2 regions of the Pseudoalteromonas sp. DL-6 genome follow, and region 2 is predicted to be linked to the other one. Evidence: riboswitches for the same ligand, from Rfam matches in the RefSeq annotation. Region 2 holds a riboswitch; the other holds the start of a gene.
The links. A riboswitch is a leader RNA that binds a small molecule or an ion and turns the genes downstream of it on or off. The one in region 2 is predicted to bind cobalamin.
Positions count from the first base shown of each region.

Region 1 (15,972 bases), 1.3 Mb from region 2:
CCACAATTCTTGGTGAGTATTGATAAAAATAAAGCTGCAGACTTAGGCGTATCAGTCTCAGATGTGGGGCGTACACTTGAAACCATGCTTGGTCAACGCCGAGTAACCACCTTTATTGACCGCGGTGAAGAATACGATGTAATCTTAAAGGGAACCAAAGAAGACTTTGCAAACCCAACTGATATTTCAAATATTTACCTTAAATCTCGTAGCAATGAACTCGTGCCACTCGATAGCCTAATAAGCTTAAAAGAAGAAGCTACCGCCTCGCGTTTAAACCGCTATAACCGTATGCGTGCAATTACCTTAAGTGCCAACCTAGCTGATGGTTACACACTAGAACAAGCACTAAACTTTTTAAACAATGTTGCCGCAGAGGAAAACGACATTGATGGTGCCATTGACTACAAAGGTGAGTCGCAGTTGTTTTATGAAGGTGCCTCAGCCATGACCTATGTGTTTGTGTTGGCATTGACCGTGACCTTTTTAGTGCTCGCTGCTCAGTTTGAAAGTTTTATGCACCCGTTTGTTATTATGCTTACCGTTCCGCTTGGGTTAATGGGCGCCATGTTTGGGCTATGGAGTATGGGCTTAACACTTAACATATACAGTCAAATAGGGATTGTGATGCTCATTGGGTTAAGCGCTAAAAACGGTATACTGATTGTCGAATTTACCAATCAGTTACGTGATAAAGGGTTGGAATTTAGTGAAGCTATTTTGCAGGCCGCTACCCAGCGTTTACGTCCTATTATTATGACCTCACTGACCACAGTTATGAGCGCTGTGCCTTTGGTGTTGGCCTCAGGCCCTGGCTCAGAAAGCAGAATGGTTATTGGTGTGGTGGTATTTACCGGTGTAACAGTTGCCACCATACTGACTCTGTTTGTTGTACCTGCTGCTTATTATGCCTTAGCACGTAATACGCAATCACCAGAGTTTTTACAGCAAAAGCTGGATAAACAAGCAGCTGAAAAACCACTTAAAGAGATCTAACTCACTCTGAGCGTCGTAATTAGCTGTTACGGCGCTATTTTCTGGTGCATATAACCATACAATTGAGGAAGTACTTATGAGTTCGACCACACAGGTAGCAACACTAGGCGGCGGCTGTTTTTGGTGTATTGACGCGGCATTTAGGCGTGTTAGAGGGGTGCTCAGTGTATGTTCTGGTTACACAGGCGGGCACACTGATAACCCGACCTACAAAGCTATTTGCACAGGCAATAGCGGGCATGCCGAAGTGGTTAAGGTTGAATTTGACGCCAGCATTATCAGCTTTGAAACATTACTCGCGATGTTTTTCACTTTGCATGATGCTACCCAGTTAAACCGCCAAGGTAACGATATAGGCACTCAATACCGCAGCGTTGTGTATTACCATGATCAGCAACAACAATTACAAACACAGGCCGTTATTGCAGAGCTGCAGACTCATGTTAGCGAGCCTATAGTAACCGAGGTAAGCCCAGCAACCACTTTTTACCCTGCTGAAAGTTTTCACCAAGACTACTACAATGAAAACCCAGAACAAGGCTACTGTAGTATTTTAATTGCGCCTAAGTTGCACAAGTTTGAAACCGAATTTAGCGAATTTTTAAGTGAATAAAATGCTTTAAAGCGCTAACCAAATAGCCCAGCAATTTGCTGGGCTATTTGTTTTTCGGCAACTAAAAGTGATAATTAAAACTGGTAATTTGCCCCCACAAAGAAAGTTCTTCCTGCGCTGTTATAACCTAATAGCTCACCACTGGCAGCAAACCATGTTGCTGCAGTAAAATATTCTTTATCAGTAATATTTTCTATTCGAGCAGCTAACGATAAATTCTCAAGCAACTGGTAATTGGCTGCTAAATTAAATACCGTATAGCCAGCGAGTTCAGAATCATAATACGCAATTGATGGACGCGATGAGCGATATTGCATATCTAAACTGGCATCAAAATCGCCCCATGATTTAGCGAGTTGATAATTAAACGATTCAGAAGGTCTGCGTGGTAAATCTGTATTCGTCTTTTCATCTGTAGCATCTAAAAAACTAACATTAACAGAGTGTTCAAAGCCTAACGCTGAAAACTCAGCCGACAATTCTATCCCCTGCATAGATACTTTATCTATGTTAGTTGCAATATATTTACCTGAGTCTGCATCATAATTATTACTAATTAAATTATTGATACGGTTATCGAAAATAGCAATATCATAACGCCCCCATTGAGTTTCTAGGGTAACACCAAATTCATTGTTTAAGGCTTCCTCAGGCTTAATATTATTATTTGGCAGGTAGTATGGGCTGTTAGTTACAAACGCATTAATTAAAGACGGCGCCCTAAATGCAGTGCCATGATTTAAACGTACCGTTACATACTGATTCGCTTTATATCCAAGCCCAGTGCTGTAAGTATTTGCACGGCCGTGGAAGTCATAATCATCTGTTCTGATAACCGCATTTGCTAACCATTGTTGATGACTATAAAACGCGCCTATAAACAATGCGTTGTTATCGCGTTTTTCTTCTGATGACGTTGCTGATGAGTTTGATAAATCCTCAGACAAATAATTAAAACCACCAGATAAATCAAGCTCTTTCGTTAGGCTATAAAGCCCTCGGTATTCAAACTCAACACGCTCTGTGCTATACACTTGTTGCACATCGGTGCCAGTTTGGGTATTTTCTTCTTGCGATACACTCAATGAAGTACTTTGGGTATATATTTCTGAGGCTTTTTTCCAACCTAGCTTAGCGGTGTAATTTTCAAAGTCGTAAGCATCGTTACCCCATGCGTTGTCATACTGCGCTTCACCTTCACTGTACTGAGACTGTAAGCTCAACTCACCTAGTTCAGCCAGTTCATACGCTAAATTAAAGCCAATGTTTTTATTTTTGTAGCCATCATCATCGTGATCTTTGGTGTATTCAGCCACAGGGTCTTTGCCAGTAACATCAAAACCATCTGTCTCTTCGTAGCCTAGATTATAATTAAAGCTAAGCGCCTCTTTTACAAGCCCACCAGCAAGCTGATAATTACTGTAGCTATGGTTGCCTAAAGTAGCCGAAAGCGAGTTATTTGAGGCTTTACGGGTAATAATATTAATTACTCCGGCTACCGCATCAGAGCCATAAATAGCTGCTCTGGCACCTTTAATAACTTCAACACGCTCGATACTATTAACTGGAATATTCGTCAGCGATACACTACCTGAGCTTGCATCGCTCACTCTTACACCATCAACCAGTACTAAGGTATATTTAGCGCTGGCACCGCGAACAAATATATCTGCCTTTTGACCTAAACCGCCGTTACGGACAATATCAATCCCAGCTATGGTATTTAATATTGCAGGTAAGTCTCGGTAATTCGCTTTTTCAATATCAGCGCGGTCGATAACTGCCACACTTGCTAATACATCATTTATAGGTTGTTCAAATTTATTAGCAGTAACGGTTATTTTTTCAATGGTTTGTTCTGCAGATGCAGAAAAAGACAGCGCAGCCGAAATGGCCACACCCAATGCAGTTTTATTTATCATGATGTTCCCTATCTCTGCCCACCGCAAAGATGTTAGTAAGTAAGATTACATCAAGGCCGGTCTCCGGACTCAGTTACCATAATAAAATACAGCATAACTTTACCGTTGCGGGGGCAGTGTTGGGATTGACTTCATCAATGAAAACGCACCAACTTCCCGATTATCCTACTAAAAAAATCACACCTTTGAAGTGTTTAGCAAGCACCTTGAAAATAGGCTGCTATTGTTATCTGTTTACTTAAAAATGTCAACGGACGTCTAAACATCTACAAGTTGGGTTGCGAGGTTCGAGGTTCGAGGTTCGAGGTTCGGGGCTCGGGGTTCGGGATTCGGGATTCGGGGTTCGGGGTTCGGGGTTCGGGGTTCGGGGTTCGGGGTTCGGGGTTCGGGGTTCGGGGTTCGGGGTTCGGGGTTCGGGGTTCGGGGTTCGGGGTTCGGGGTTCGGTAATTATCATAGGTCCAAAAATAAAAAAGCCAAACAATATAACGTGTTTGGCTAAATACATGTTGCTTTGAACTAAGCGCCTGTAGCGCCTAGCTCGAAACAATAAATTAATCGCGGAAGTTTTTAAACTGAAATGGCTGACCTAAATCGGCAGTGCGCACAACTTGCATAGCAGCTTGTAAGTCATCTCGCTTTTTACCCGTTACGCGTACTTCTTCGCCTTGAATAGCCGCTTGCACTTTTACTTTAGAATCTTTAATGGCTTTTACTACTTTTTTAGCCATGTCTTTTTCGATGCCCTGCTTTAGTGCAACGTTACGAAAAACATTTTTACCTGCACGAGAAATCTCTTGAAGTTCTAGGCTCGCAACATCCATCCCACGCTTAGAAACTTTACCAGCTAAAATATCAAACAACTGCATAACCTGAGCATCTGCTTCAGCTTTTAATTTAATTGTTTTATCGTTTAATTCAATTGAGGCATCGACCCCTCTAAAATCAAATCGAGTCTCTAATTCACGATTGGCGTTATCAACCGCGTTTTGTGCTTCGTTCATTTCTACTTCAGATACAATATCAAATGAAGGCATGATGTTCTCCTAACTAGCTAATCTTAATTTTATGCGGCAATTATAACGTTAAAATGATAAATCTTTACACTTTTCTGCATCTTGTTCAGGTGCGATACTAATTTAGTTTGATATACTGAGGCTTCTTTTTTATACGATTTTAGGATTTTTTGTGACGAGGCGTGTTTACCAAGCTATTTTTTTGATTAGTATTGTCGCATTTACCTTCTTATTTGCTAAAGAGGTAAAAGGCGCTGCAAACTTATTTCCGCATGTAGATAAAGTGGCGCATTTTGGTATTTTCTTTTTACTTGCCATTATTATGGATAAAGCCTTTAAACTGCCTTTATATGCACAAATATTGCTGTTAGCCGGCTATGGTGCCGCAATGGAAATTATGCAAGATAGCCTCCCTTACAGACAAGCATCACTGGCCGATTTTGTTGCCGATTTTATTGGTGCAGCGAGCTATTTTTTAGCTAAAGCACTATTAACTCTGCGCACAAAGAAGCATTATGGCTAACATACTCGTTGTTGGTGATGGTGCTATAGGCTTGTTATTTAGCTATTTTTTAGCGAAACATCACACTGTTTACATCCTTACCAAAAAGGGCACAGTCAATACGCGCTTTTATAGCCGTGGTGATGCCCCTTCGGAAAAAATTAACGCTACTTTCATCTCACAACAGCAATTAGCTCAAGCTCCTGAATTTGAAATTGTTTTATTCACTGTTAAAGCGTTTGCAGTGCAACAAGCCTACGCCCAAGTAAAACCTTATCTAGGCAATAATACCCATATTGTACTAAGTCATAATGGCATGGGTAATGTTGAACAATTAAATGCACAGTTAACACAGCAGCAATCGTTGTACTTTTTAACCACCAGCATGGCTGGATTTAAGTCAAACCCTAATATTGTGCAGCATACTGGAAACGGGCAAAGTGTATTAGGGGGCTGTAATCAACTAGCTATTCAAAATCTTCAACAGTTTAGTGCGCAATTACACACTATTCCGCAATTAATTGTCAGCAACAATATTGAGCAACTTAGGTTTGAAAAGCTACTAGTTAATATTGCCATAAATCCATTAACCGCTCTGTACAATATAAAAAATGGCCAGTTGCGTGCGCCACAGTTCAATAGCTCAATTATTAATTTATTAACAGAGGCGTGCCATATTGCGACCGCGCTTAAACTTAATATTAAGCTTATCGATGCTCTCGAGCGCGCCTACAAGGTAATGAGTTTAACCGCAGAGAATTACTCATCTATGCATCAAGACGTTATGCACAATAGGCAAACTGAGATCATGGCAATTTGTGGTTATATTAGTGAGCAAGGCAAGCGACATAATATTGCGACCCCGTATAATGACGCTTTACTTGCTGAAATTCTGGTAAAAAAAAGCGCGGAATAAATCCGCGCTTTTAAAATATTTAGCCATTAACGACGATAGACTTTTACAGTGGTAAAGCCTTCTTCGTGAAGAATAAGCGCTTGTAACTGGCTCATTACCCCTTTTTGGCAATATAAGTAATAGTCTTTGCCTTTAGGTAAATCACCAAACTTAGTTGCTAAACGGAAAAACGGTAAATGAATAACTTCAATACCATCAATTTCAAGCGGTGCGGCATCTTCTTCTTCAGGTGAGCGAATATCAACAACAACCGCTCCTTCAGGTAACTCTGTAACTGACTCAGCCTCTTTAAGCTCTTGCTTAGCTTCAACATCAATATCGCGCACATCCATAACACGGGCGTTATCAATAACGGTATTTAATACATCAAAATCAAACTTCTCTTCTTCTGCTTTAATGACTTCAATTTTGGCTTTAACTGTCGGCTTTTTAGAGATCACACCACAGTATTCAGGCATCGTCTCAGCCATTTCTGCAGTGCCTATTTGGCGCGCTATATTGATGATCTCTTGCTTATCATGTTGAATAAGAGGACGTAAAATCAGCGTTTCGGTTACACGGTCAATAACACTTAAGTTAGCTAAGGTTTGGCTAGACACCTGACCTATACTTTCACCCGTTACCAAAGCTTGAATATTTAGTTTTTCAGCAACGGCACTACCCGCTCGCATCATCATACGTTTAAGCACAACACCCATTTGGCTGTTTTCAACGTTTTCTAAAATTTCCGCAACAACTGGTTCAAAATCAACAGTAATAAACTTAACTTTATGCGTAGAGCTGTATTGTTTCCATAGGTAGTAGCTCGCTTGCTTAACCCCAATTTCATGGGCAGCACCACCTAAGTTAAAGAATAAAAAGTGTGTACGAGCGCCTTTACGGATCATCTGGTAACTGGCAACGCCAGAATCAAACCCACCAGACATAAGCGATAATACATCGTCTTGTGTTGGCAGAGGAAAGCCCGCCATTCCTAAATGGGTTTGCGTCACTATGTAAGCTTTTTCGTCTTTAATTTCTAAACGAATTGTTACCTCAGGGCGGCTTAGCTTTACTCGCGCACCTTCAACGTGTTGATTAAGCCCGCCACCAACGTAGCGCTCTAATTCAGTTGAAGTAAAATCATGTTGACCTATGCGCTTAGCACGTACACAAAAGGTTTTACCAATAATAGTGTGGCCAACTAACGCAATGGTTTTTTGATAGATGTCATCAAGAGTTTTAAAGTCTGTTTCGGTCACTTCAATAAACTGTACGATGCCAGGAATGCGCTGCAAGCTATCAATAAAATCAAGGCGAGTTTGAGCATCATCTAGTTTTGTAACAACTGAAATATTATCCCAGTTATTACGTACTTGTACTTTTTCGTCAACACGACGCAATACAATTTTAATGTTATTTTCTAACACTTTGGTAAAGCGTTTACGGACTGAACGGCTTTTAATGGCTATTTCAGGGTGAAGTTTGACGATAAATTTAAGCATAGTTTAACTCTTAGACTGCGGGAATTCGCGCACCCAGGTATTGGGCGCGGCGGATTATAGCAAAAAATTTAACGCCTAGGAACTAACCAACTCAACAGGCTTAAGGATTCTGGGGGGCAGCATTTGCTAAAAGTGCGTACTTGTCTCTTAACTGATTAATTTTATTTGCGCTTTTTTCTGTACTGTACGCCTTAAATAAAGTCAGTACTTTTACAATACCAGGGTATATATCTTGCTCAACCAGCACACCACTTAGTCTTCTTGCTTTCATATAGGGTGTCCAAAAGCTAACCGTTAATTTTAGCGTATGAGCAAGTTCAATGGCATCTTGTTCATCAATGGCAATAATTTCACTGTCACGCAAGGCCAAAATAATGTTGCGCACTTGCTCAAGTAGCTCCTGCTGAAAATCAATGTAACCTTGTTTTAAATGGCTATCGCGAGCGAGAATATCGCCGAGGTTGTCGTAAAAAAAGTGGTAGCGCCACATTAATTCAAACAGCGAATCTAAGTAAGGGCCGAGATGTTCAAAAGCATCATCACCTTTATTGACTGGCTTAAAGTGAGTACTTAAATGGTCACGATAAAGTGCAAATATGTGGCGAATAATGTCTTCTTTATTTTTAAAGTGGTAGTACAGATTACCCGGACTCATGCCTAAACTCGATGCAATATGATTAGTTGATATTGCTCTTTCACCATGTTCATTAAACAATGAAATACTGGTTTGAATTATTTTATCCTTGGTATTCATATACTCATTACTCAATTTTCGAAAATACGATGCTGCATTAAAACAATCCACTAGTATAAACAAATAGTCAGCGTTAAAACAATCAAGGCATGAAGTTCTTCACAATTTACTTACAAGGCTGCTTTGCACACTAAACACTGCTACACTACGGCTAAAAATAATAACACAGTAAATATTATGAAAGTGACCGCAATCTACCCAGGCACATTTGACCCTCTTACCAACGGCCACACTGATTTAATTCAGCGTGCGGCTAAGATGTTTGATACCGTTATTGTTGCTATTGCTCATAACCCAAGTAAAAAACCGTGTTTTACTTTAGAAGAACGCGTTGATTTAGCGAATGAAATTTTAAGCCATTTAGATAATGTAAAGGTCATTGGCTTTTCAGGGCTGCTAGCTGATCTGGCTCGCGACCATAATGCAAATGTACTGATCAGAGGCATAAGAGCGGTTTCTGATTTTGATTATGAATTTCAGCTCGCAAATATGAACCGCCGTTTAAACCCTGATTTAGAAAGTGTATTTTTAACACCTGCTGAGCGTAATACTTTTATATCATCAACCTTGGTAAAAGAAGTTGCGCGCCATAACGGGGATGTGAGTGAGTTTGTTGACACCATAGTAATGAAAGCCCTGCAATCTAGGCTGGGGAAAACCAAGCATTAAACACAACACCTAGCGTATCATTACATTGCGCTAGGTAGCTTCGCTCTTGCTAGAAACAGAACGTTCTTAAGCCTCACTAAGCCCAAAAAATCTTTATTGATAAATAGTGCCAAGGCCATTATAAAATCAAAGAGAATAACGCCAAACCCGTATACAGCCCAAAACCACCAGTAATCAATGTTCCCTTTAACTTGAACATCATAATGCATCCCCAAAAATAAACAGGTATTAACTCCCAACCCCAGAATTAAGTAATAAAAAGCAATAGGCGTGTTTTGCAACGTTATTTTTCGCCACAAAAAAAGTATCAAAATAGTTGTGAGATCAAATATGAAATAATCTTTATACGTAGAAGTTTCGAGGCTTAAAAATGCACTTAGAAAATAAGAGATCATCATTATTAATGAAATATGCAGTAAACTTTTATCTTGTTTATTAATGCTCGAAGAAAGGTTAAATAGAAAAGCGATTAAAAATAACCACAATATAAAATTACCTAAATTCTCGCCAACTTTAACAAGCAGCCATAATAGATCAGTCATTATAGGCTTTTAAACTCAGTGCGTGATCTAAATAAACGACCTTTAAGTTTCATTAGCCCTAAAAAGTCTTTATTGATAAATAAAATGGCTATCATCATAAAATCCATAAGATTAATTCCCAAAGAATAAAATGACCAGAACCACCATGGTGAGCTGTTACTAAAAACAAGTACATCTAGATGCATGCCAAAAAATAACAGTGAGTTTATGCTTAGCCCTAATAATAGATAAGAAGATATGATGTTTTTATTTAAGAAGTTACTTGCAATCAAAATAGCCAAAATAGTCATTAGATCAAAAAGTAATAGTTGCATGTAAGAAATATTTTGAATATCAATAAACAAGCTTGAAGAATATGAAACTGACATAATTAGCGACAGCCATAAGGCCTCTTTTTTGGGTTTATTTATACTCGTTACTAATGAGTATAAAAAAGCCATTAAAAAACCCCATTGAACAAATGCGCCTAGGTAAAGAGATACATATGGGTTGAGCAAAAAATTATCCATTTGAAGCATTATTTCGAATAGCTAAATTAAGTTGCTTTTTTACCTGTCGTTTTTTTAAGATACTTGTATTTATTACCAAAGAAATAATCATTAATACATCAATAAAGTTTACTCCTAAAGAGTAAACACTCCAAAGCCACCATTCATCAATATTATCACGTACAAATAGGTCATAATAAATGAAAAATGTTAGCAGACTATTTATTAGTAGGCCTGAGATAATATAATAGCTAGCGAGGGGAGCTTTAAGGCAGAAATTCAATAAAATGAGAATAATAGAAATGGTTATATAATCGAAGAGGATCCAATCTAAATATACATTTTCTAATATCGGAAAAAAATCACTACAAAAGTAAGAGAAAAACATAATAGCGGCTAAGTATGTTAACGACTTGTCTGCCTTATTTATACTCGAAACAAGTGAGTATAAAAACGCCATTAAAAAATCCCATTGAGTGAAGGCACTTACGTAATCAACCATGCTGTAATCGATATACAACTTAGTTACAATCCCTTGCTATTTTTGGTCTTTGAAATGACGATAGTATTTTATTTTTAAACTTATGTAATCCTAAGAAATCTCTATCAACAATTAATACAACTATCATAATGAAGTCTACAAGATTAACTGTATATGTATAAGCATCCCACAAAAACCATGGTTCTTTGTTTTTTAATATATAGATATCTAAATACATGCAAAGAAAAAGGATTGAATTTATTGATAGACCAATAATTAAATATATAAAAGATGGGGTTGTTTTCTTTATAATTTTATAGATACATGCAAGGGCGATGATCGTGACAATATCATACATGGCCCAATCAAGATAAATTGAATCTTTCATCGATAGCCACGTATAAAAATAATCAGAAAGGGTATAAGATGCCATCATGATAAATGAACTGAGTAAGAGAGTTGTTCCCCTTTTTACATCTAATGAATATACAAATACATTAAAAAAGAAAGTCATTAGAAATCCCCACATCGTAAAAGCAGACAGTGAGAACAACCCAAAAAGCTCAGTTAGAATCATTTAAAACCTTTATAATTATTTAGGTTTCCATGTTGGTATAACAGTACCACCACCTCGCTGTAAATCCGCAGTAGCAGCCGTCATCGCCTCTTTAGAAAAGCTTACTGTATCAGATTGTAGGGTTTTAGGGCTAGCAGTTTGTTCCATTGCAGGCTTTAATTGTTGCGTTTTATTGTATGCTTGCATTTGAACTTGGCTGTTCGCTGAAATTTGCATGTGATTAATCCTTTTGAGTGTTAAATTTATTATTGGCGCAAATTTAAATCACACCATCTGAAGCAGTTACTAAATAACTGCAGTAACGTATTGCCTACGTTGATTAATTGACTCAACAACACGTTACAGAATAATAAAAGCAAACGATATGCCAACTTTAAATTAATAGTATGTTAATTTAAAAATTATTTTATTTTACTCAAAAAAAAACGCACCGGGGTCACCGTGCGTTTTTTATCCTAGGGATTGCTTAAGCCACGTTTTTACAGGGGATCTCCATGCTATTACTTGGCTTTAACATATATTCCATTGCGACTTCATCACAGTTTTCTTTACGTAAACATAACTCACAATCTTTCATCACTTTTTCAGGTAGGCTCTCTTTACTACAGAAACTAAACCGCTGATTTTCGAAAAAGTCAGGAACACGAGTCAGAACGATGACACGATTGAGTGCCAATTTTTTGGCTTTTACCAACAAATGCTCGACCAGTTCCCGTCCCTGCCCTGTTACTGCGCTTTTAGGATCAATGCCTAATGAACGTATTTCAGCTAATCCTGTGTCGTAAATATAAAGTGAAGCACAACCCGATACCTGACCGTTTATCTCAGTTACGGCAAACTCATTAATTGAGTGCACCATATCACTTTTAGCACGCGGTAAGTTTTCGCCGACTGTAGCCCAGTGCTGTACGAGTTTAGCAATCGCTTCCACGTCATCTAAATTGGCATCACGAACCGTTATTTGCTGTTTTTTTTTCGCGTCTTTCACCGCTTTGCTTACTTGCTCTAATGATGTACCGCCAAGCGCTTGGCGTGCTTTTATACAGGCATCAATTTCAAGTACCGGATAGACATCATCCTCAAATACTGGGTTTACTGATTTATACTGCTCTAGAGAAAGTTGCTCTAACGTTTTATCTTCACTAATGGCTAGTTGCACCAATACCCCTACAATATGGTGCCCTTCTCTAAACGGAACACCTTTAGCCACTAAGTAATCAGCCAGTTCGGTTGCATTTGCGTGGCCACCTTTTGCCGCTGCAAGTGTTTTATCTGCTTTAACTTTAATGCCTTTAATACACGCTTGTGCCATATGAATACACGCAAGCCACGTTGGCATGGCATCAAAAATGCCTTCTTTGTCTTCTTGCATATCTTTGTTGTAAGCAAGTGGCAGTGCTTTTAAGGTCATCATCATTGCGCTAAACGCACCAAACACCCGCCCTGTTTTACCACGAATTAGCTCTAATGCATCTGGGTTTTTTTTCTGTGGCATTAAAGATGAACCCGAGGTCACATTATCCGCTAGTTCAATAAAGCCAGCTTCTCCCGAGTTATAAAAAATCAGGTCCTCAGACATCCGCGATAAATGGATCATAGAAATAGACGCACAGCTTAATAGCTCAACCACAAAGTCACGATCAGACACGCCATCTAAACTATTTTTAGTCGCACCGGTAAAGCCTAACCCTTGTGCAAGTGCATGACGATCAATTGGGTATGCAGTGCCAGCAAGTGCACCACTGCCAAGTGGGCAGTAGTTCATTCTTGCTTGGGCATCTTGTAATCGGCTTTCATCACGCTCAAGCATTTCTACATAAGCCATACACCAATGACTAAACAGTACGGGCTGTGCACGCTGTAAGTGCGTATAACCTGGCAGTATTGTGCCAAGCTCACGTTCAGCCAAACTAATAAATTCAGCTTTTAATTGTGCAATTGCTTTTAAAATATGATCAGCAGTATCGCGGCACCATAACCTAAAGTCGGTAGCAACTTGATCGTTACGGCTTCGACCTGTGTGTAATTTTTTAGCTAAATCACCCACTTTTTCAATTAGCGCAGCTTCAACATGAGAATGAATATCCTCAGCACCTGAGGTGGCAACCGCATGTGGATCTGCTTTTACTTCTTCAAGTAACTCATAAAGTGCCGATACCAGTTTTTTGTGCTCGTCGTTAGATAACACATTCACTTGTTCAAGTGCACCAGCCCATGCAACAGAGCCAATGATATCTTGCTCTGCTAATTGATAATCGAAGGGAAGTGAATCGTTAAACTGTTTAAACGCTTCATCTGGACCCGTAGAAAAACGTCCGCCCCATAATGCCATGAAATCTCTCCAAACCCGATAATAGCCCCTTAATTCCAAGGGGCATAAAAAGTTACTTTTTAGCTAGTGCTGAAATTCTGCTTGATAGCGAGAATAAACGAATAAAGCCTTCTGCGTGCGATTGGTCATAAACATCGTCTTCACCAAAGGTAGCAAAATCTTCGCTATATAAACTGTTAGGTGATTTTTTCTGAACCGCAGTGACTTGGCCTTTATAAAGCTTAAGTACCACTTCGCCCGTTGCTAGTGTAGACAGCGCTTCTGCACCGGCTAAAATAGAATCTTTTAGCGGCGTAAACCAACGACCGTCGTAAACTAAGTGTGAAAATTCACCACCGAGTACTTCTTTCCATTTACGGCTCGCTTTATCAAGTACTAACTCATCAATTGCTTGAAGCGCTGCCATGATCACAGTACCGCCTGGCGTTTCATAACAACCACGCGATTTCATACCCACTAAACGGTTTTCTACAATATCAACACGACCAACACCATGTGGTGATGCAATGTCGTTTAATTTAACTAAACAATCATAAGGTTTAAGCTCTTCGCCATTTACAGCAACCACTTCACCTTCAACAACCGATAAAGTGACGTGTTCAGCTTTATCTGGGGCTTGCTCTGGAGAGTTAGTCCAGGTCCATACTTGCTCACTTGGTTCACACCATGGGTCCTCAAGCTCGCCGCCTTCGTGTGAAATATGCCATGCGTTAGCATCACGACTGTAAATTTTAGTTGCTGACGCAGAACATGGAATGTCACGTTCAGCTAGGTAATCAAGCAATGATTCACGGCTTGATAAATCCCACTCACGCCATGGCGCAATCACTTTTAAATCAGGTGCGAGTGCGGCAAAACATGACTCAAAACGTACTTGGTCGTTACCTTTACCCGTACAGCCATGAGAAAGTGCATCGGCACCTACTTTACGTGCAATTTCAACTTGCGCTTTAGCAATGATTGGACGCGCCATAGAAGTACCAAGTAAATAAGTCCCTTCATATATAGAACCCGTTTTAAGCGTTGGGTAAATATAATCGCTTACCATCTCATCTTTTAAATCAACCACGTAACACTCAGATGCACCAGACGCTATAGCTTTAGCTTCCACGCCTTCAAGTTCTTCAGCACCTTGGCCAACATCGGCAACAAAAGCAATCACTTCACAGCCGTAGTTCTCTTTTAACCATGGCACGATAGCCGATGTATCAAGACCACCTGAATAGGCTAAAACGACTTTTTTAATTGAACTCATAGGTGTTCCTTAACAAAATTTGGATTTAACAATGTAACTAATAGCGCATTTTGCGCATGCATGCGGTTTTCTGCTTGCTGTATAATTTTTGATGCAGGGCCATCCATTACCTCAGAGGTAATTTCAAACTCACGGTGTGCCGGTTGGCAATGTAATACCGTAGTTGCACCGGTTTTTTCTAACAATGCCTGATTTAATTGATAAGGCATGTATTTTTCTTTTACTTGCTCAAGGGGAGTTGTATCCCCCATAGATACCCAAGTATCGGCGTAAACAACATTAGCACCTACTGCAGCCTCAACCCTGTCACTTACCATGACAGAAGCGCCATTCATCGCTGCTATTTGCTCTGCTTTTTTAAGCACTTGCGAATCAGGTGAACACCCTTTTGGTGTTACTGCGACAAAGTCGGTTCCTAAAGTAGCGGCTAACAGCATCAATGAGTGCGTTACATTATTGCCCTCACCTAAGTAGGCAAGCTTTAACTGGCTAACATCACCGTGTACTTCTTGTAGCGTTAAAAAATCAGCTAATGCTTGGCATGGGTGATATAAATCACACAAACTATTAATCACAGGAACGGATGAATACTCACCGAGTGTCGTTAATGTACTGTGCTGATTAACCCGCGCAACAATCCCATCGGCCCAAGTCGAAATATTTAAGGCAAAATCTTTTATTGATTCGCGAGCACCCATTGCACCATTTTGTTGGTCAAGGTAAACCGCATGGCCCCCTAAACGGTTTATACCAATATCAAATGAAAGGCGTGTACGTAAACTTTGCTTTTCAAACAAAGTAACCACTGACTTACCAGCTAGTACTTGGCTATATTTACTCGGGCTTTCTTTAATATCTTGCGCTAATTTTAATAAATTTAGTGCGCCTTGTTGGTCTAATTCTAGACCCGTTAAAAAATCTTTAAACATGTTCAACCTATGGTGTTACTTTAGTTCCGACATGCTCGCCTTGCAGCAAAGCAGTTAAGTTTTCTGGCTTTTGCCAGCTGGAAATGTACACACCGCGTCGTAAATGTTGGGCAGCGTGAAGACTGGTCTTAACTTTGACCTCCATCCCGCCCAAAATTACTCCCTCTGCAATTAAAGTATCAATGTGTTTTGTGTCAAGTTGATGTAAAGGCTGCTTATTGGCATCAAGTACCGCCTCTACGTCTGTCATAAAAATAAGTTCTGCATTTAAATTATTAGCTATTGCGGCTGCTGCTTCATCAGCATTAACGTTGTATAACAAGCCCAGCTCATCAAAGCCGATAGAGCTGATGATTGGTAACCGGCCAGCACTGAGTAAATCATTAATAATAGAATCTGCATTGTTGTGACATTGACCTACTTGACCCAATGCTTTTAATTTTTGCGAGGCGGTGATCCCTGCTTCATATAAACTTAATCCCACCGGCTTATGACCAA
Region 1 is NZ_CP019770.1:839,038-855,009, reverse strand. It holds gene B1F84_RS03955 (efflux RND transporter permease subunit) at 1-996, shown strand, start outside; gene msrA (peptide-methionine (S)-S-oxide reductase MsrA) at 1,073-1,609, shown strand; gene B1F84_RS03945 (TonB-dependent receptor) at 1,684-3,531, opposite strand; cobalamin riboswitch at 3,568-3,733, opposite strand; gene B1F84_RS03940 (YajQ family cyclic di-GMP-binding protein) at 4,084-4,566, opposite strand; gene B1F84_RS03935 (VanZ family protein) at 4,718-5,068, shown strand; gene B1F84_RS03930 (2-dehydropantoate 2-reductase) at 5,061-5,963, shown strand; gene thiI (tRNA uracil 4-sulfurtransferase ThiI) at 5,990-7,447, opposite strand; gene B1F84_RS03920 (TetR/AcrR family transcriptional regulator) at 7,548-8,201, opposite strand; gene coaD (pantetheine-phosphate adenylyltransferase) at 8,379-8,870, shown strand; gene B1F84_RS03910 (hypothetical protein) at 8,891-9,412, opposite strand; gene B1F84_RS03905 (hypothetical protein) at 9,412-9,780, opposite strand; gene B1F84_RS17990 (hypothetical protein) at 10,422-10,958, opposite strand; gene B1F84_RS03890 (hypothetical protein) at 10,974-11,174, opposite strand; gene argH (argininosuccinate lyase) at 11,425-13,290, opposite strand; gene B1F84_RS03880 (argininosuccinate synthase) at 13,343-14,545, opposite strand; gene B1F84_RS03875 (ornithine carbamoyltransferase) at 14,542-15,474, opposite strand; gene argB (acetylglutamate kinase) at 15,482-15,972, opposite strand, start outside.
Region 1: another riboswitch for cobalamin. It lies ahead of B1F84_RS03945 (TonB-dependent receptor); the one in region 2 lies ahead of B1F84_RS12850 (ABC transporter ATP-binding protein).

Region 2 (15,972 bases):
CCGCGCGCTTTTTTAGCGTAAAAGCTAATCACTTTATATTGACCATTTTTACAGTCTTTAAAATGTGGGGTAATAATTTGTGCGTTAAGCGCTTTTTTATCTACCGCTTTAAAGTATTCGTTAGACGCTAAATTAACTAAATATTGTGCATCTTGTGCCGCTAAAACGTCGTTAAGTTTATTAGCAATAATACTGCCCCAAAACTCATATAGGTTTTTACCACGGCTGTTTTCAAGCTTTGTACCCATTTCTAGGCGGTAGGCTTGCATTAAATCAAGTGGTTTTAATAATCCGTATAAACCCGAGAGTATACGTAAATGCTCTTGAGCATAATCAAGTTGCTTAGCCGTTAGGGTGTCGGCATCTAAACCGCCATATACATCGCCGTTAAAGGCAAGCACCGCTTGTTTAGCATTACTCGTAGTAAACGGTTGCGCCCACTCACTAAAACGTGCTGCATTAAGGCCCGCGAGCTTATCGCTAATTTTCATTAAACTACCAATCTGCGCAGGAGTTAGTTCACGGCATACTTTCATGAGCGCTTCGCTGTGCTCAAGTAATTCAGGTTGAGTGAACTTATCTGTTGCGGGTGGCGTGTCGTAATCAAGATTCTTTGCTGGTGAAATAACAGTGATCATAGTTAGCTATTGACTTGTAAATTATTTAATGTCAATTTCAACATTAAATGAGACGAAAAGCACGTTTTGTTTAAAATTATCCTACCTAAAACTCAACCGTTACCGTTTTTTCATTGATAAGGACATAAGACCTATCAAGCATTGTCACACTGTTGCAGTATAGCTATATTAAGGTAGTTTAGATTTTCTTTTAACTTGCTTGGAATGAGGAAAAGCAAATGACTAGCGCTCTACAAAGGCTTAAACAACATTCTTCTATCGTGGCCGACACGGGCGATATAGAAGCCATAAAAAAACATCAACCTGAAGATGCGACTACCAATCCATCGCTGCTTTTAAAAGCGAGCGAGATTGAAGCTTACAAACCTTATCTAGATAAAGCATGGCAATACGCTAAAGAAACCGAGCAACAGCCTGCAAAACAACTAGAGCTGGCTTGTGATTATTTTGCAGTATTACTTGGTAAAGAAATTAGCGAAATTGTACCGGGTTATATTTCTACTGAAGTTGATGCACGTTTATCATTTGATACCCAAGCAACAATTAATAAAGCACACACGCTATTGAGCCTTTACGAAAAAGAAGGCGTAAGCAAAGACAAGATTTTAATTAAAGTAGCCTCTACTTGGGAAGGCATTAAAGCCGCAGAACAGTTAGAAAAAGAAGGCACTAAATGTAACTTAACGCTTTTATTTAGTGATGCTCAAGCTCGTGCCTGTGCTGATGCAAACGTATTTTTAATTTCGCCATTTGTTGGCAGAATTTTAGATTGGCACGTAGCAAACGGTATGGAAAAACCAACCGACCCGCTTCAAGACCCGGGTGTACAATCGGTGCGTAGTATTTTTGAGTTTTACAAACGTCACGATTACAAAACGGTTGTTATGGGCGCAAGCTTTCGTAACACCGGTGAAATTATTGCCCTTACAGGCTGCGATAAGCTAACAATTAGTCCTAATCTTTTAGAAGAGCTAGGTAATTTAGAAGACGCACAAGAGTACTTACTAGAGAGCGACATTGCTAAAGAGCCAAAACCAGAGCCACTTAGTGAAGCACAGTTCCGTTGGTTACATAACCAAGATGCTATGGCCACTGAGAAACTAGCTGAAGGTATTCGCTCATTTGCAGATGCGCAAGAGCAATTAGAAGCACGCTTTAAAGCGATGTAACTAACAGCTGTTTAATGAGTTAAGAAACGTCGCTTTTAGCGGCGTTTTTTTATGTCTGCGATTTACTTTAAATACTCGACTTGTCCCCATTTACGTTCTTTTTGTATTGATCTTCATCAAAACACCACCCATCAGTAACAGTTTCGTCACATTTATATTCTATTTTATTAATAGCTGTGGTATAGATACTGCCGAGGTTCAAAAAGTGGTCAATAGGAGATAATCAATGGATAGCCTAAACGAAATAATAGAGATATTAGAAGGTTCTGATACATCGAAAAAAACCTCTCAAAAAAATAAAAAAAGAAAATGGCGTGAAATAGAAGCAATAAAAGATAAGCAACGTTTGCGCAAAGAACTACAGGAGCTCGACTATTTTGCTGATAGTATTGCTATTGATGAATTAGAGTTTTAATCAACAACAGCAACTAAAAAGGCTTTCATTTATGAAAGCCTTTTTTAATACCAATTACCCTATACTTGCCAATTAATGGGCTGTGCTCCTTGCGCTATTAACAGTTCATTGGTTTTTGAAAAGTGCTGACAGCCAAAAAAGCCGCGATGCGCAGAAAGCGGTGAAGGGTGCGGCCCAGACAATACATGATGGCGCTGGCGATCAATGCTTTTACCTTTTTTTTGTGCATGTGCGCCCCACAAAATAAACACCACTCCTTGGCAATGCTCATTTATATGAGTAATTACGTTATCGGTAAATTGTTCCCAACCTAAATGTTTATGGGAATGGGCTTGCCCTTGCTCTACTGTTAGTACGGTATTAAGCAAAAACACACCTTGATCTGCCCAGCTTTGTAAATAGCCATGCTCTGGCGTAATAAAACCATTAATGTCCGTCACTAACTCTTTATAAATATTTTTAAGTGAAGGCGGGAGCTTTTTAACTTCAGGCAATACAGAAAAACACAAGCCATGCGCTTGCCCTTCTCCATGGTAAGGGTCTTGACCTAATATAACCACTTTGATATCGCTAAGTGGAGTTGCATCAAATGCGCTAAACACCTGTGGTTCTGGTGGATACACAGCAATACCGTTTGATCGTTTATTCGCAACATATTCAAGGGTTTGCTGCATATATGCTTGGCTAAGTTCGTGATTTAAAAAAGATGACCAGTTGCTCATAATTGACTCTTAATAAGTTCTCTAGATACCTCAATTTTGTCACACATTTGTGCTAACCCATCAAGCATTCTAGGGGAAAAACGATGTAATAAATCCGCGTTAACGCTAATAAATTGCTCATATTTAACCGCCGGAATTTCAGGCCATTGCTGCCAATTAACTGTAGGTATTACCCGTTTTGACTTTTCATCAGGAATAATAATAACTTGTGGCTTAGTCACTATCACGTTTTCAATGCTGATTTGTGGGTAATCTGTGTCGCTGTCAGCAAATACATTAGTTACTTGGCAGGTTTCGATTAACTGATTTATCCATGTATTTTTTGATACCGTCATCATAGGCTCTGGCCACAGCTGATAAAACCCAGTAAGCATGGTTTTATTATGCTGCGCGGCTTTAATTGCGTTGAGCTTAACTGTAAATGCCTCAGCTACTTTTTTACTTTGCTCAATATGACCGGTTAATTGACCTAGTTTTAGTATTTCTTTAGCTACGCCTTCAATAGAGCGTGGATTACTTAAATGCAATTCAATCCCTAGTCGCTTAATTTGTGCCAAATCTTCTGCCTGATTACCGCTTTTCCACGCAATGACCATGTCAGGCTTGAGCATGAGTAACTTTTCGATAGAAATACCATTATAGCCGCCGATACGCTCAATTTTAGTCGCTTCTTGTGGGTAATCTGCGTAATCCAGCGTGCCCACTATTAGATCACCCGCCCCAATGGCATATAAATTTTCGACTATGTGTGGTGCCAAAGCCACAATACGAAGCGGCTTGTCGGCTAAGGCTTGAGGTACATAAACAGCAAACAATAACAGCCCAAGAATAATGCGTTTTAACATTAGTAATCAAAGCCTTTTAGTGCTTTTACGCCCGACTCAAACGCATGCTTTACATTACGCACTTCACTTACGGTATCGGCCAGCTCAATTAAGGTACGGTGCGCAGCACGGCCAGTAATAATTACCGATTGCATTACAGGTCGGTTGTTAATTGCAGCAACCACTTCCTCAAGGTCGATATAGCCATAGGTCACCATATAGGTGAGCTCATCGAGTAATACCACATCGATACTGCTGTCGCTTAGCATCCGCTTTGAATCTTGCCATGTTGCTTGTGCTGCCGCAGTATCGGCCTCTTTATTTTGCGTATCCCAAGTAAAACCTGTGTTCATAACAGCAAATTCGACCCCTGCACCTTGCAGTAAATTACGTTCACCACATTCCCACGTACCTTTAATAAACTGACACACGGCCGCCTTTTTACCGTGACCAACACAACGTGCAACCACACCAAAACCAGAGGTTGATTTACCTTTGCCATTACCAGTAATAACCTGAAAAATGCCTTTTTCTTGCTGTGCCGCTGCTACTCGAGCATCAACTTGTTCTTTTACTTTTTGCTGGCGCTGTTGGTGCTTGTCGTTTGTTGATTCAGTCATTGTTATGTCCTTGGTAAATTTTAATAATTTGTTCAATGTTTAAATGTGTTTGGCACATTTTAGCGAGGCGTTCTAGCTGGCGCTCGCGATGCTCATTGATGCTGATACCACTAATTTCACTGTCTGGTTTTAGCCACTTTAATAGCAGCTCTGTAGCGGCTGCGTTGTCAAATAAGCCATGTAAATAAGTACCAGCAATAGCATTATCATCACTAATAAAACCATCAGTTTCAAAGCCATTTGGGTGTTTATTAAAGCGAATAAGTGGTTTGTTGAGCGCTTGACCTTTACTGATCCCAGCATGTATTTCGTAACCGTGACAAGCAACCTGCTGCTGGTTTAAATTAAGTATTGCATTTACTTGGCTTAGCACTTTTTGCTCACCTAAAATGGTATCAAAATCACTAAGCGCTAACCCAGCTATTTGCCCTAATGATGATTCCACCGCATTAGGGTCACAAATCGTATTACCTAGCATTTGCATACCGCCGCAAATACCCAGTACTTTGCCACCATAACGTAAGTGGCGTTTAATTTGCTGATCCCAGCCTTCATTTTTTAAAAATACCAAATCACTAAGTACATTTTTACTGCCAGGCATAATGATTAAGTCAACGGATGGAATCGCTTGAGTATGACGCACATAGTTTATATTTATATTTGGGTGCAATCGCAGTGCATCAAAATCAGTGTGGTTACTAATATGAGGCACCAGGAGTACCGCAATATTAATGCTGGCTTCGGTCACATTATTATCTATGGCAACGGCATCTTCGGCATCAAGTGCTAAATCGTGTAGGTAGGGTAACACCCCTAACACAGGTTTACCTGTGTACTCTTCAAGCCAATCTAACCCGCCTTGTAATAGGCTAATGTCACCACGAAAACGATTAATAACAAAGCCTTTTACCCGTGCTTGCTCTGACTCGCTTAATAGCGCCAAAGTTCCTACTAGGTGAGCAAACACACCCCCTTTATCAATATCGGCAATAATAATAACCGGACAATCGACCTTTTCGGCGTAGCCCATATTGGCAATATCGTTTGCCCTTAGGTTAATTTCAGCTGGGCTACCAGCCCCTTCAACCAGCAATAAATCAAAGCGTTTAGCTAAACGATTATGCGAGGTTAATACCGCATCCATAGCCACTTTTTTATAGTCATGGTAAGAGTCGGCTTCCATATTGCTAATAACTTTGCCATGAATAATTACTTGTGCGCCGGTATCACTATTGGGTTTGAGTAATATGGGATTGAAGTCTATTTCAGGTGCTACTTTTGCTGCAACGGCTTGTAATGCTTGGGCTCTACCAATTTCACCACCATCATGCGTTACGGCACTATTAAGCGCCATATTTTGTGGCTTAAACGGCGCAACATTAACACCTTGATTGGCAAACACTCTGCAAAGCGCTGCAACCAAGGTACTTTTACCCGCATCGGAAGTAGTGCCTTGTACCATTAATGTTTTCATTATTTACCCACCAGCTGGCGCTTACGAAAATACAATATACTTAAGAAAAATAGACTGCCGATAGCCGCCGTGATCACCCCGATTGGCAGCTCTTGGTTGCTTAATAGTGAACGAGCAAGCACATCGACCCATACCATAAATATGCCCCCGACTAATCCGGTCATTAATAACCCAACACGACTACCTTGAGAGATAAAAAAGCGTACTATGTGTGGCACCATCAAGCCAACAAAACCAATTCCACCACAGTTAGCAACCAATACGGCCGTGATCAGTGAGCTTAAAATAAGCATTAAAATTCTAAAGCGATGCACCCTAACACCAAGCGTTGTCGCGCTTTCATCGCCTAACAACATCGCATTAAGCTGTCGCCTAAAACCCAACATGACTATTGTACATACTATAATGACTAAGGCAGGTAACAGCAGCGACTGCCACTGTGCTTTAGCAAAACTACCTAAAGTCCAAAATAAAATAGCCGCGACTGCTTGTGGATCGCTCCAATAAAGTAACAAACTAGTAAAAGCACTAAATAAAAATGATAAGGCCACCCCTGCCAATAACATCGACTCAACTTGAGCGTTGCGCTGGCTACCTGCAATTAAAATTAATAACCCCATCGCCACTAAACTGCCGGTTAATGCCGCCCCAGATAGTGCAATACCCGCCCCAGCTCCTACCAAGGACATTAATATAACCACCCCTAATGAAGCACCAGACGAAATACCAAATAAATAAGGATCAGCTAAGGGATTACGGGTAACCGTTTGTAGTATTAAACCTGCAATCGCTAAGCCACTACCGGCTAAAAAAGCCAACAAAGTACGTGGCATTCTTAATTCAATAATAATACGGCTGGTAAATGAAGCCTCGTTTGAAAAGGTTAAGCTTTGGTATACATCTGCGAGCGACGTAGGTACCGCACCAAAACTTAGTGCGATAAATAAACTCAATAGTGCGCATAATAGCGCAGCGATTAATGCAACGGCGTGGTTAGAAAAGGCCGTCATATTATTGGTATCCATAATAATAAGTAATATGAGGAATAGCCTCACCTTTGATTGTTGCTTGAGGGTGAGTGCTCACTTGAGCACAAACACCAAACACCTCATCCAGCATCTGCTCGGTGACCACTTTATTTGGCTTACCTGCATCAACAATCTCTCCGTTTTTAATAACCACTAACTCATCGCACATAGCTGCGGCTAAATTTAAGTCATGAAATGACGCGAACACCGTAATACCTAAAGATTTAGCCAGCTCCATAAGTTGAATTTGATATTTCACATCAAGGTGACTGGTCGGTTCATCCATAATAAGAAGTTGTGGTTGCTGCACAATAGCGCGGGCAATAAAAGCACGTTGCTTTTCACCGCCAGATAACGAATCAAATAATTGAGTACTATGAGATTCAAGTCCCACATGGCTAATAGCCTGAGCTATTTTTTGTTTATCTGCTTGGGTGGTCGAACTGAATAGCGTTTTATGTGGCGTAAGCCCAAGAGCCACAACATCGAATAACGAGAGGTTAAATTGCGACGGTGTTTCTTGTAGCACAACAGCAACCTGCTTAGCGTAGTCTTCGCTTTTTAGTTGCCAAATATCGGTATTATTAAATTTAACCTCGCCTGCTGATGGCTGATTAAATCGATATAAGCAACGCAGTAAACTCGATTTTCCCGCACCATTAGGACCAATTAAGCCAACAAACTTGCCACGCTCAATACTCACATTAATATGCTTAAGGATTAAGGTATTACCCACTCGCCAAGAGACATTATTTACGGTTAAAAGCGCTGTTTGTTTAGAGGTTTGAGTGTGCAAAAAATTATCCTAGGCAGGAAAAACCCACACTCAGTACCACAAGTACTAAAAAGAAAATGAGTTAACCCGCTCGTTATATGAAGTTTTAAGGCACTTGTATCTGACTTACAGTAAAACTGATCACAGTTACGGGAATAGTTGAGGAGTTTCACCTCATTCCAAATGCTTGGCTATTATGCGCAGATAAGTAAATAATTTAAAGCAAAAAAAACCGCACTCAACTGAGTGCGGTTAAAAGGGAGTGTTTTAACTAAGTATTAGTTAAAACTTATATTCCATACCTAAACCTAGGTAATCTTGGTCAACGTTGTTGTCCATATCAAAACTTGAGTAAAAGCCAAACACTTTAAGGTTTTTGTTTAGCTTATGATCAACACCCACTGTTACAGCGCTTTTATCATCGCTGTCATCAAAGTCCATTGCTTGGTATTGAACTTTAAAAGTGTTACTACCCATTAGGTAAGCTGCATTCACTAAATAGCCATCAGCTTCTGCGCTGCCGTCTAATTTTTCTTGTGTTTGGTACATAGCGCCAAGTCTAAAATCTTCAATTTTACCTTGTACTGTTGCACGTACTACATCGTAGCCGTTCACTTCGCTGTCAGCAGCAATAGCAGCATATACTGCGCTCTTTTTAAGGCCTGAATCACCATAAGTTAACGCCACTGAGTAACCATTTTTAGCATCTACATCGTCTTCTGCAATAAATGACGCTAATACTTTAAAGCCTTCATAGCTGTTTGAAGCGTAAGATACTGAGTTACCTAAACGGTTTTCACCTTTAAAGATATTTTTAATATCACCTTCAAGGTCGCTAAATAAGTCTACTTTACCTTGCGCCTGCTTTAGCGCTGTATCGTTACGGCCTATTACTACCTGACCAAATGAACCTTTAAAACCTACATATTGATTACGTGCTGAAATATTATCTTTATCGCCTTTTGAGTCAGCATCCGACACATCAACCTGAAATTCAAACTTATAAACAGCTTCTAAACCGTCTGAAATTTTTTCAGACCCTTTAAGTCCGAAACGAGATGCATTACTTTTAATTTCAGTAAACGACCCTTCACCATCGTCAGATGATTGAACGGTTACATTCGCTTTACCGTAAATGTCTACTTCTGCAAGCGCATTAAAAGATAAACCACTAAGTAAGGCTAAGCACAAGCTCGATTTTACAAATTTCATGTTATTTCCTCGATAATCACAATAGGCTAATTTTTAAAACAGCAGCAGTGTGTCACCACTAAATGACAAAAATATTACAAACGACATATTTTTGTCTTTTTAAGTTAATAAAACTGCATTAATTATGAAATCAAAATAACATGTAACTAAAATACGGCCTGATCACTACTTACTTTGTTTCAATAAACTGGGTGTCATTTGCGACAACAAATTAACTAAGGTTTCAATTAACTCTTTCTGCTCGTTATCTCTATGATAGGCAACAAATACATCTCTTGAGGTATTTTCTACCCCTTTAACATGAAAAAGTTCGCCTTTTTCCAAATGATCTTTAACTAATACTTGTGGAATAAACGCACTACCACCGCATTGCAGTATTAAATCAAGCGCTATACGACCAGTGCTAGTTCTAAAATAAGGCGGCGTTTTACCAGTAAACTGACGCGCATGCCAAAGAGAAAACGTGGTTCCCCAATCAACATACACATATTGATTATCAAAGAAGTTATCGCCTGTTGCGGTGTCGTAACCACTCACCGGAATAATAGGTAGTTCACAAATTCGTTCAACCACGAGTTCATCCACTTTTGGCGGATCAAATAAAATGGCGAGATCAAGGGTGCGTTCTAGTAGTAATCGAGTACTCTCTTGTTGCGCTTTCACTTCTGCCACCAGCGATACACCAGGCATAGCCGATACAATATTTGTAATACCAAACTGTAAAAAAGCATCCCAAATATTAGGAGTCCCTGCTAAGCTTATTTGCTTATGCATATTATCTGCAAGTGCAACATCCACTTTGGCTCTTTGCATACCGGTAATAATCATTTGCGCATGCGGTAATAAGCGCTCACCAGGGGCCGTTAGTTGTATATTATTACGCTGGCGAATAAATAAATTTACGCCTAATCCCTGCTCTAATTGACGAATTCGAAAACTCACCGCAGACTGCGTTATGTATAGGTTTTCTGCCGCTTTACCAAAATGGCGAGTACGCACCACTTCGACAAATGTTTTTAATAAATCTATGTCCAATTTTTTATCCTCACGATAAAAATTTTTTGTTTAAAAAAATAGCAATTATGTCCCATACTCCAGCTAATAATTGGTATGAGGGTACAGCTATGAGCAATGATATTTCACTACTTCGTCAAGCATTTGTTAGTCAACGTCAGTTTTATGATGATCAAAACTTTCCACGCGGATTTAGCCGCAGCGGACATTTTACCCTGTTAGAGGCAAGTATTTTAGAACAGCACGGTGTTGTTTTAAAAAGTCTGTATAACAAAACAATTGAGCCACAAAACGAATATCAGCAACAATTTGTAAATGCGGTCAGTGGCATAATTGAGCCAAGTAACCCAATTGAGCGAGCATGGGTTAAATACTTAAAGTTAACAACCTGCAAAACAAAATTTCATACATTATTTGGTCGCTCAAAAATTTCAGGGCCAACACCAATCAGCCAAGATTATTATTCTGAGGCTGACAATTTATAAGTCATTACAATAGTTGCTTTTTGGCGTTTTAGCAGTTACAACTTGTATAAGCAAACACTTTTGCAAAATTTTAAACAGGGCTGTTACGTGACGCACAGAATACTTATTGTTGAAGACACACCCGCAATTGCGCGAGTGCAAAAGCATATCGCGCAAAAAGCGGGCTACGAGGTTGATATCGCTCAGTCGCTGGCTGAGACTAAAGAGCTAATAAGTGAGCACGCTTACTTTTGCGCGGTCGTTGACTTTATATTGCCTGATGCCCCGCGAGGGGAAGCGGTTCCCTGCACGGTTGCAGCAGATATCCCCACCATAGTTATGACGGGCAATATTGATAAACAAACTCGCGACACCGTCGAAAAATACCCTATTATTGATTACATTATCAAAGGCAATAAACAAGCTTATGAATATTTAGAAAAGCAACTTTACCGCCTACCTCGCAATAAACAGGTAAAAGTACTGGTTGTTGATGATTCAGCGTCAACACGCCAATACATATGTAGTTTATTAACACGTCATAAATACCAAGTATTACAAGCAGCCGATGGCATAGAGGCGCTCAAAGAGCTTGAAAATACGCCAGATATTGCTGTAATTATTACCGATAAAGAAATGCCTAACATGGGCGGTGTTGAGCTGTGCAATGAAATTAGGCGGATTTACACTAATGACGAAAAAGCTATTATTGGAATTTCAGGTGCTACGTCGTCTAATTTATCTGCCTTATTTCTAAAAAATGGGGCAAATGATTATTTGTATAAACCTTTTAATAGTGAAGAGTTTTACTGCCGGTTAAGCCAAAACGTCGATATGCTAGAACACATAGCCACCATAAAGCGACAAGCCAATACCGACTATTTAACTAAACTTCCTAATCGTCGTTACTTTTTCGAAGAGGCTAATAAGTCGTTAAAGCAGTTAAAAAAGGCAGAAACACCAGCCATGCTAGCGATGCTTGATATTGATCATTTTAAAGCGATTAACGATACCTATGGCCATGATGCCGGCGATGAAGTGCTAAAAGGGCTTGCGGTGTGTTTTAATAAGTATTTTGAAAACCAATTGGTTGCCCGTTTAGGCGGAGAAGAATTTGCGGTATTTTTTACTGAATTGACCGAACAAGAAGCACTAAAACGACTCGAAAGTTTCAGACTTTTTATTGAGCTTAACAGCCATGAATTTAGCCAAGCACAAATCAAGTTTACGCTGTCGATAGGCTTCAGCCATAGTGAAACCTATCAAATTGACGAGTTATTAAAACAAGCCGACTTAAAGCTCTACAAAGCCAAAGAGTCGGGTCGTAATAAAGTGGTTTAGTTTCTAAACCACTCCGGAGGCAACAATCGCCGCTTTTCTGCGTTTACGCGACTGATGGTATGAATCCCAACTAAAAATAGCCAATGCACTCCAAATACACGCAAAGGTAATTACCCGTTCAGCATCAAACACTTCACCATAAAACACCACTGCTAAAATAAACATTAAGCTAGGGCCTATGTACTGAAAAAACCCAAGCGTTGTGTATTGCAATCGCTTAGCCGCGCCAGTAAAACATAGCAATGGCAGCGTAGTCACTATGCCCGCACTCACTAACAATGCATTAGTTAGCCAATCATTCGCTGGTAAATTAGAGGTTTCGGTCGGCACCATTAACCACCAATAGGTCAGTGCCACTGGTAATAATATTAATGCCTCGATTAAAATCCCAGGCAAAGCATCAACCTGTAGCTTTTTACGTAATAAGCCATATAACGCGAAAGATGTCGCTAACGAAAAAGCCACAACTGGAAATGAGCCAAAGCTAATTAGCTGTAACAACACGCCCGTAAAAGCTAAGGCAACAGCAGCACCTTGCAACTTACGTAACCGCTCGTTTAAAAACACCATGCCAAGCAGTACGTTTAACAAAGGATTAATATAGTAGCCTAAACTGGCATCTAGCATGTGGTTGTTATTAATGGCCCATATAAACAACCCCCAGTTAAATCCCAGTAAGGTAGAGGTAACAACTAACATTAAAATAAGTTTAGGTTGGATTAAAATGCGTTTAATTTTATCCCAGTAGCTCAGCACACTCACTACCACAATAAGAAACACCACTGACCAAATAACACGGTGCATTAAAATTTCAAATGCTGACACATGTTGGATCATCTTAAAATAAATAGGTGCTAGGCCCCACATAAAAAAAGCGAGGCAGGCAAAAATGGCGCCCTTTCGCTGCTCGGTATCAATCGACATAGTAACCACTTGGTGATTTAAAAGGCCGTAAGTTTAACCCCCTCTCACTTTTTAGCCAACTAAATACGTGCCCGTTCCAAAAGCAATTTGTACTGACTGCTCGTTGTGCAACTCCATTCGGCACACGCATACTTTATTTCCTGAGCGAATCAGTTTAGCACTAGCAATAAACACCTCGCCTTTACCTGGGCGTAAATAGTCGGTGCGTAAATCTATGGTCCCCAGTGTGGCTAGCTTTTTATGTACACTGGGTAAATCTGCATCGTCTAGTTTTCCTATAACGCTGGCGGCAGCAAGCATTCCACCCACATTATCAAGTACTGCCGAAATAACCCCGCCATGGAGAATTTTTTGCGCGGGGTTGCCTATTAACACATCTTGCCAAGGAAAGGAGATTTTAGCTTGTTCAGTACTAAGCGACTCCACCGCTATTTTTAAAAACTGGTTAAAAGGCATATTATTTACAAACAACGCCCCAACTTGTTCAATCAACATTTCTTTATTCATTATTATTCTCTATGTTTTAAGGTGGTACGATGAGTAAAGCACAACTTTAAGCTGTTGTAACCTCCTCGATTATCATTACCTATGTTTACACCAAGTAATGAAAGCTAAAGACATCCTGACAAAAAACCACTAAAATAGCGCCGATGAATACACTAACTCCCTCTCCCAATACGCTGGTGCGTAAACCCGAAACTGTACTCAAACAAGTGTTTGGTTACAGTGAATTTCGCGACGGTCAAAGTGCAGTAATTGATGCTGCAATTAATGGCCAAGACTCGTTAGTATTATTGCCTACCGGTGGTGGCAAATCGGTTTGTTACCAAATACCCGCACTAGTATTAGAGGGGGTAACCATTGTTATCTCTCCGCTCATTTCTTTAATGCAAGATCAAGTAACTCAGTTACAAGCTCTAGGCGTCAAAGCCGCTTACATAAATAACAGCTTAGCACGTGAAGAACAGCAGCTAGTCTATCAGCAGTTGCATCAGGGGCTTATAAAATTACTCTATGTTGCCCCTGAGAAAGTGCTGCAAAGAGAATTTTTAGAGCGGTTATCGCATTTAAATGTCAGCTTGTTTGCTATTGATGAGGCGCATTGTGTTTCTCATTGGGGTCATGACTTTAGACCACATTATTTTCGTTTAAATGAGCTTAAACAACGCTTTGCAAATGTGCCGATGATGGCACTCACTGCCACCGCTGATAAAGCCACTCGCTTTGATATTGTTGAGCAACTAAAGCTGCAGCAGCCTTATATTCACACTGGCAGCTTTGACCGCCCTAATATTCGTTACACCATAGAAGAAAAATTTAAACCTATGGTGCAATTACTGCGTTATTTAAAAGAGCAAAAAAATCAAAGCGGTATTATTTATTGCACCAGCCGCAAGCGGGTTGATGACATTGCTGAAAAACTTGCCGATGCAGGTCTCAATGCCGCGGCTTATCATGCGGGAATGAGTAACGAACAGCGTCAATTTGTGCAAACCGGGTTTGCTCGTGACGATATTCAAATTGTGGTTGCCACTGTTGCCTTTGGAATGGGAATTAACAAGCCTAACGTGCGTTTTGTACTGCATTACGACATTCCAAAAAGTATTGAAGCGTATTATCAAGAAACAGGTCGCGCTGGGCGTGATGGACTGGCTGCAGAAGCCATTATGTATTTTGACCCCGCAGATATAGGCCGGGTTAGACGCTTTTTTGAAGATATTGACGATGAGCAACGCCGTCGAGTAGAAGAACAACGTTTTAATGCCATGGCCAGTTTTGCCGAAGCGCAGACCTGCAGACGTCAAATATTATTAAACTACTTTAGTGAATACCAACGAGAGCCGTGCGGTAACTGTGATATTTGCTTAAATCCACCAAAAAGCTTTGATGGCACACTGGTTGCCCAACAAGCACTTTCGTGTGTCTATCGTGCACAGCAACGATTTGGTTTAGGTTACATCGTAGAGTTATTGCGCGGCGCTAATACCAGTCGCATTCGTGATAACAACCACCATGAACTCAGCACCTATGGCATAGGTAAAGATAAAAGCAGTGAGTTTTGGCTGAGTATTTTACGCCAACTTATTCACCAGGGGCTATTAAGCCAAGATATAACTCAGGGCGCATCATTACGGCTTACTGAAGCCGCACGCGCTATTTTAAAGGGTGAGTATGCGCTGCAACTGGCTGAACCACGCCTACAAGCTAAGCACGTTTATCAGGATAAATTAGCGCAGTTTAATTACGATAAAAAACTATTCGCTCGCCTGCGTGCATTACGTAAAGAATTAGCCGATGCCGATGACGTGCCTCCTTATGTGGTATTTAACGATAAAACACTGGCCGAAATGGCGCAGCTTATGCCTACAAACGACAGTGAGTTTTTAAAAGTGTCGGGAGTTGGTTTTACTAAATTAAACAAATATGGCGGTGAGTTTTTAACCGCAATTCGACATTATCTAGCAACGCAATAAGCCCCTTATGACCGAACTTGAATACGATCACACACATCAATGTATTATTGTTAAACCAACAGAGCTGCCGCACGATGAAGACTTTGAATTGTGGGGAACGTTTTTTTTGCACAGCGATGAAATTAGCATTAGTGAATTTGCGGCTGGGGCTGATCGTCATCAACTGCGTTTTAACTATGCTAACCACACGTTTAATTTAAATTTTGAACATTACAGTCAAAGTGTATGGATTAACGGCGAAGGGCAAGATGCTGACAACCTATTGGCAGCGTTAACATTTTATTTAAGCTAAGACCAACACCTATTTACCGCTAATACCTTATAATCGCTATAAAAAATAAACTAAATTGGCACTTTTACTTACATATTAATAACAATGATGTAAGCTAAGAGTAAGTGTTTTATTTTGCAAAATAGCGCTAAAGAGGGTCAATGCTAAATAGAAAATGGATTGCACGTAGTTGTTTTAGCCTTTCTATTTCGAGTATGTTTATGCTCAGCGTTTGCGCGCAAGAAACGCCACTAGCCCAAAGCTGCCCAAATGACGACTCATCACAAACTCATGAAATTAATTTGCGTCGCCAAATCGAGTCTCAAACCCCACCGCTTACAACAAATAGTAACGCTAAAATTGCCTCAATTAATCTTAAACAACTTAATGTTTTTAATACCGAACTTGAAGCTGAAAACAACGCACTATTTCGCTTTGCTAACCGTGCACATATACAAACTGAGCCTGAGGTTATTAAAAGCATTTTATTGTTTAAAGCGGGTGATACTTTTAATCAAAAAACGCTAGCGGAATCTGAGCGGCTACTGCGTAAACAAAACTATTTATATGACGCACAAATCATTGCCAACGAAAACTGCGATGGCGA
Region 2 is NZ_CP019770.1:2,736,469-2,752,440, forward strand. It holds gene yaaA (peroxide stress protein YaaA) at 1-638, opposite strand, end outside; gene tal (transaldolase) at 857-1,807, shown strand; gene B1F84_RS12820 (DUF3545 family protein) at 2,034-2,222, shown strand; gene ung (uracil-DNA glycosylase) at 2,282-2,944, opposite strand; gene B1F84_RS12830 (cobalamin-binding protein) at 2,941-3,789, opposite strand; gene cobO (cob(I)yrinic acid a,c-diamide adenosyltransferase) at 3,789-4,388, opposite strand; gene B1F84_RS12840 (cobyric acid synthase) at 4,381-5,862, opposite strand; gene B1F84_RS12845 (iron ABC transporter permease) at 5,862-6,872, opposite strand; gene B1F84_RS12850 (ABC transporter ATP-binding protein) at 6,874-7,686, opposite strand; cobalamin riboswitch at 7,760-7,890, opposite strand; gene B1F84_RS12855 (porin) at 7,948-8,877, opposite strand; gene B1F84_RS12860 (LysR family transcriptional regulator) at 9,043-9,912, opposite strand; gene B1F84_RS12865 (DUF413 domain-containing protein) at 10,002-10,376, shown strand; gene B1F84_RS12870 (response regulator) at 10,464-11,696, shown strand; gene rarD (EamA family transporter RarD) at 11,700-12,620, opposite strand; gene B1F84_RS12880 (thioesterase family protein) at 12,672-13,127, opposite strand; gene recQ (DNA helicase RecQ) at 13,271-15,094, shown strand; gene B1F84_RS12890 (DUF3630 family protein) at 15,102-15,386, shown strand; gene B1F84_RS12895 (POTRA domain-containing protein) at 15,527-15,972, shown strand, end outside.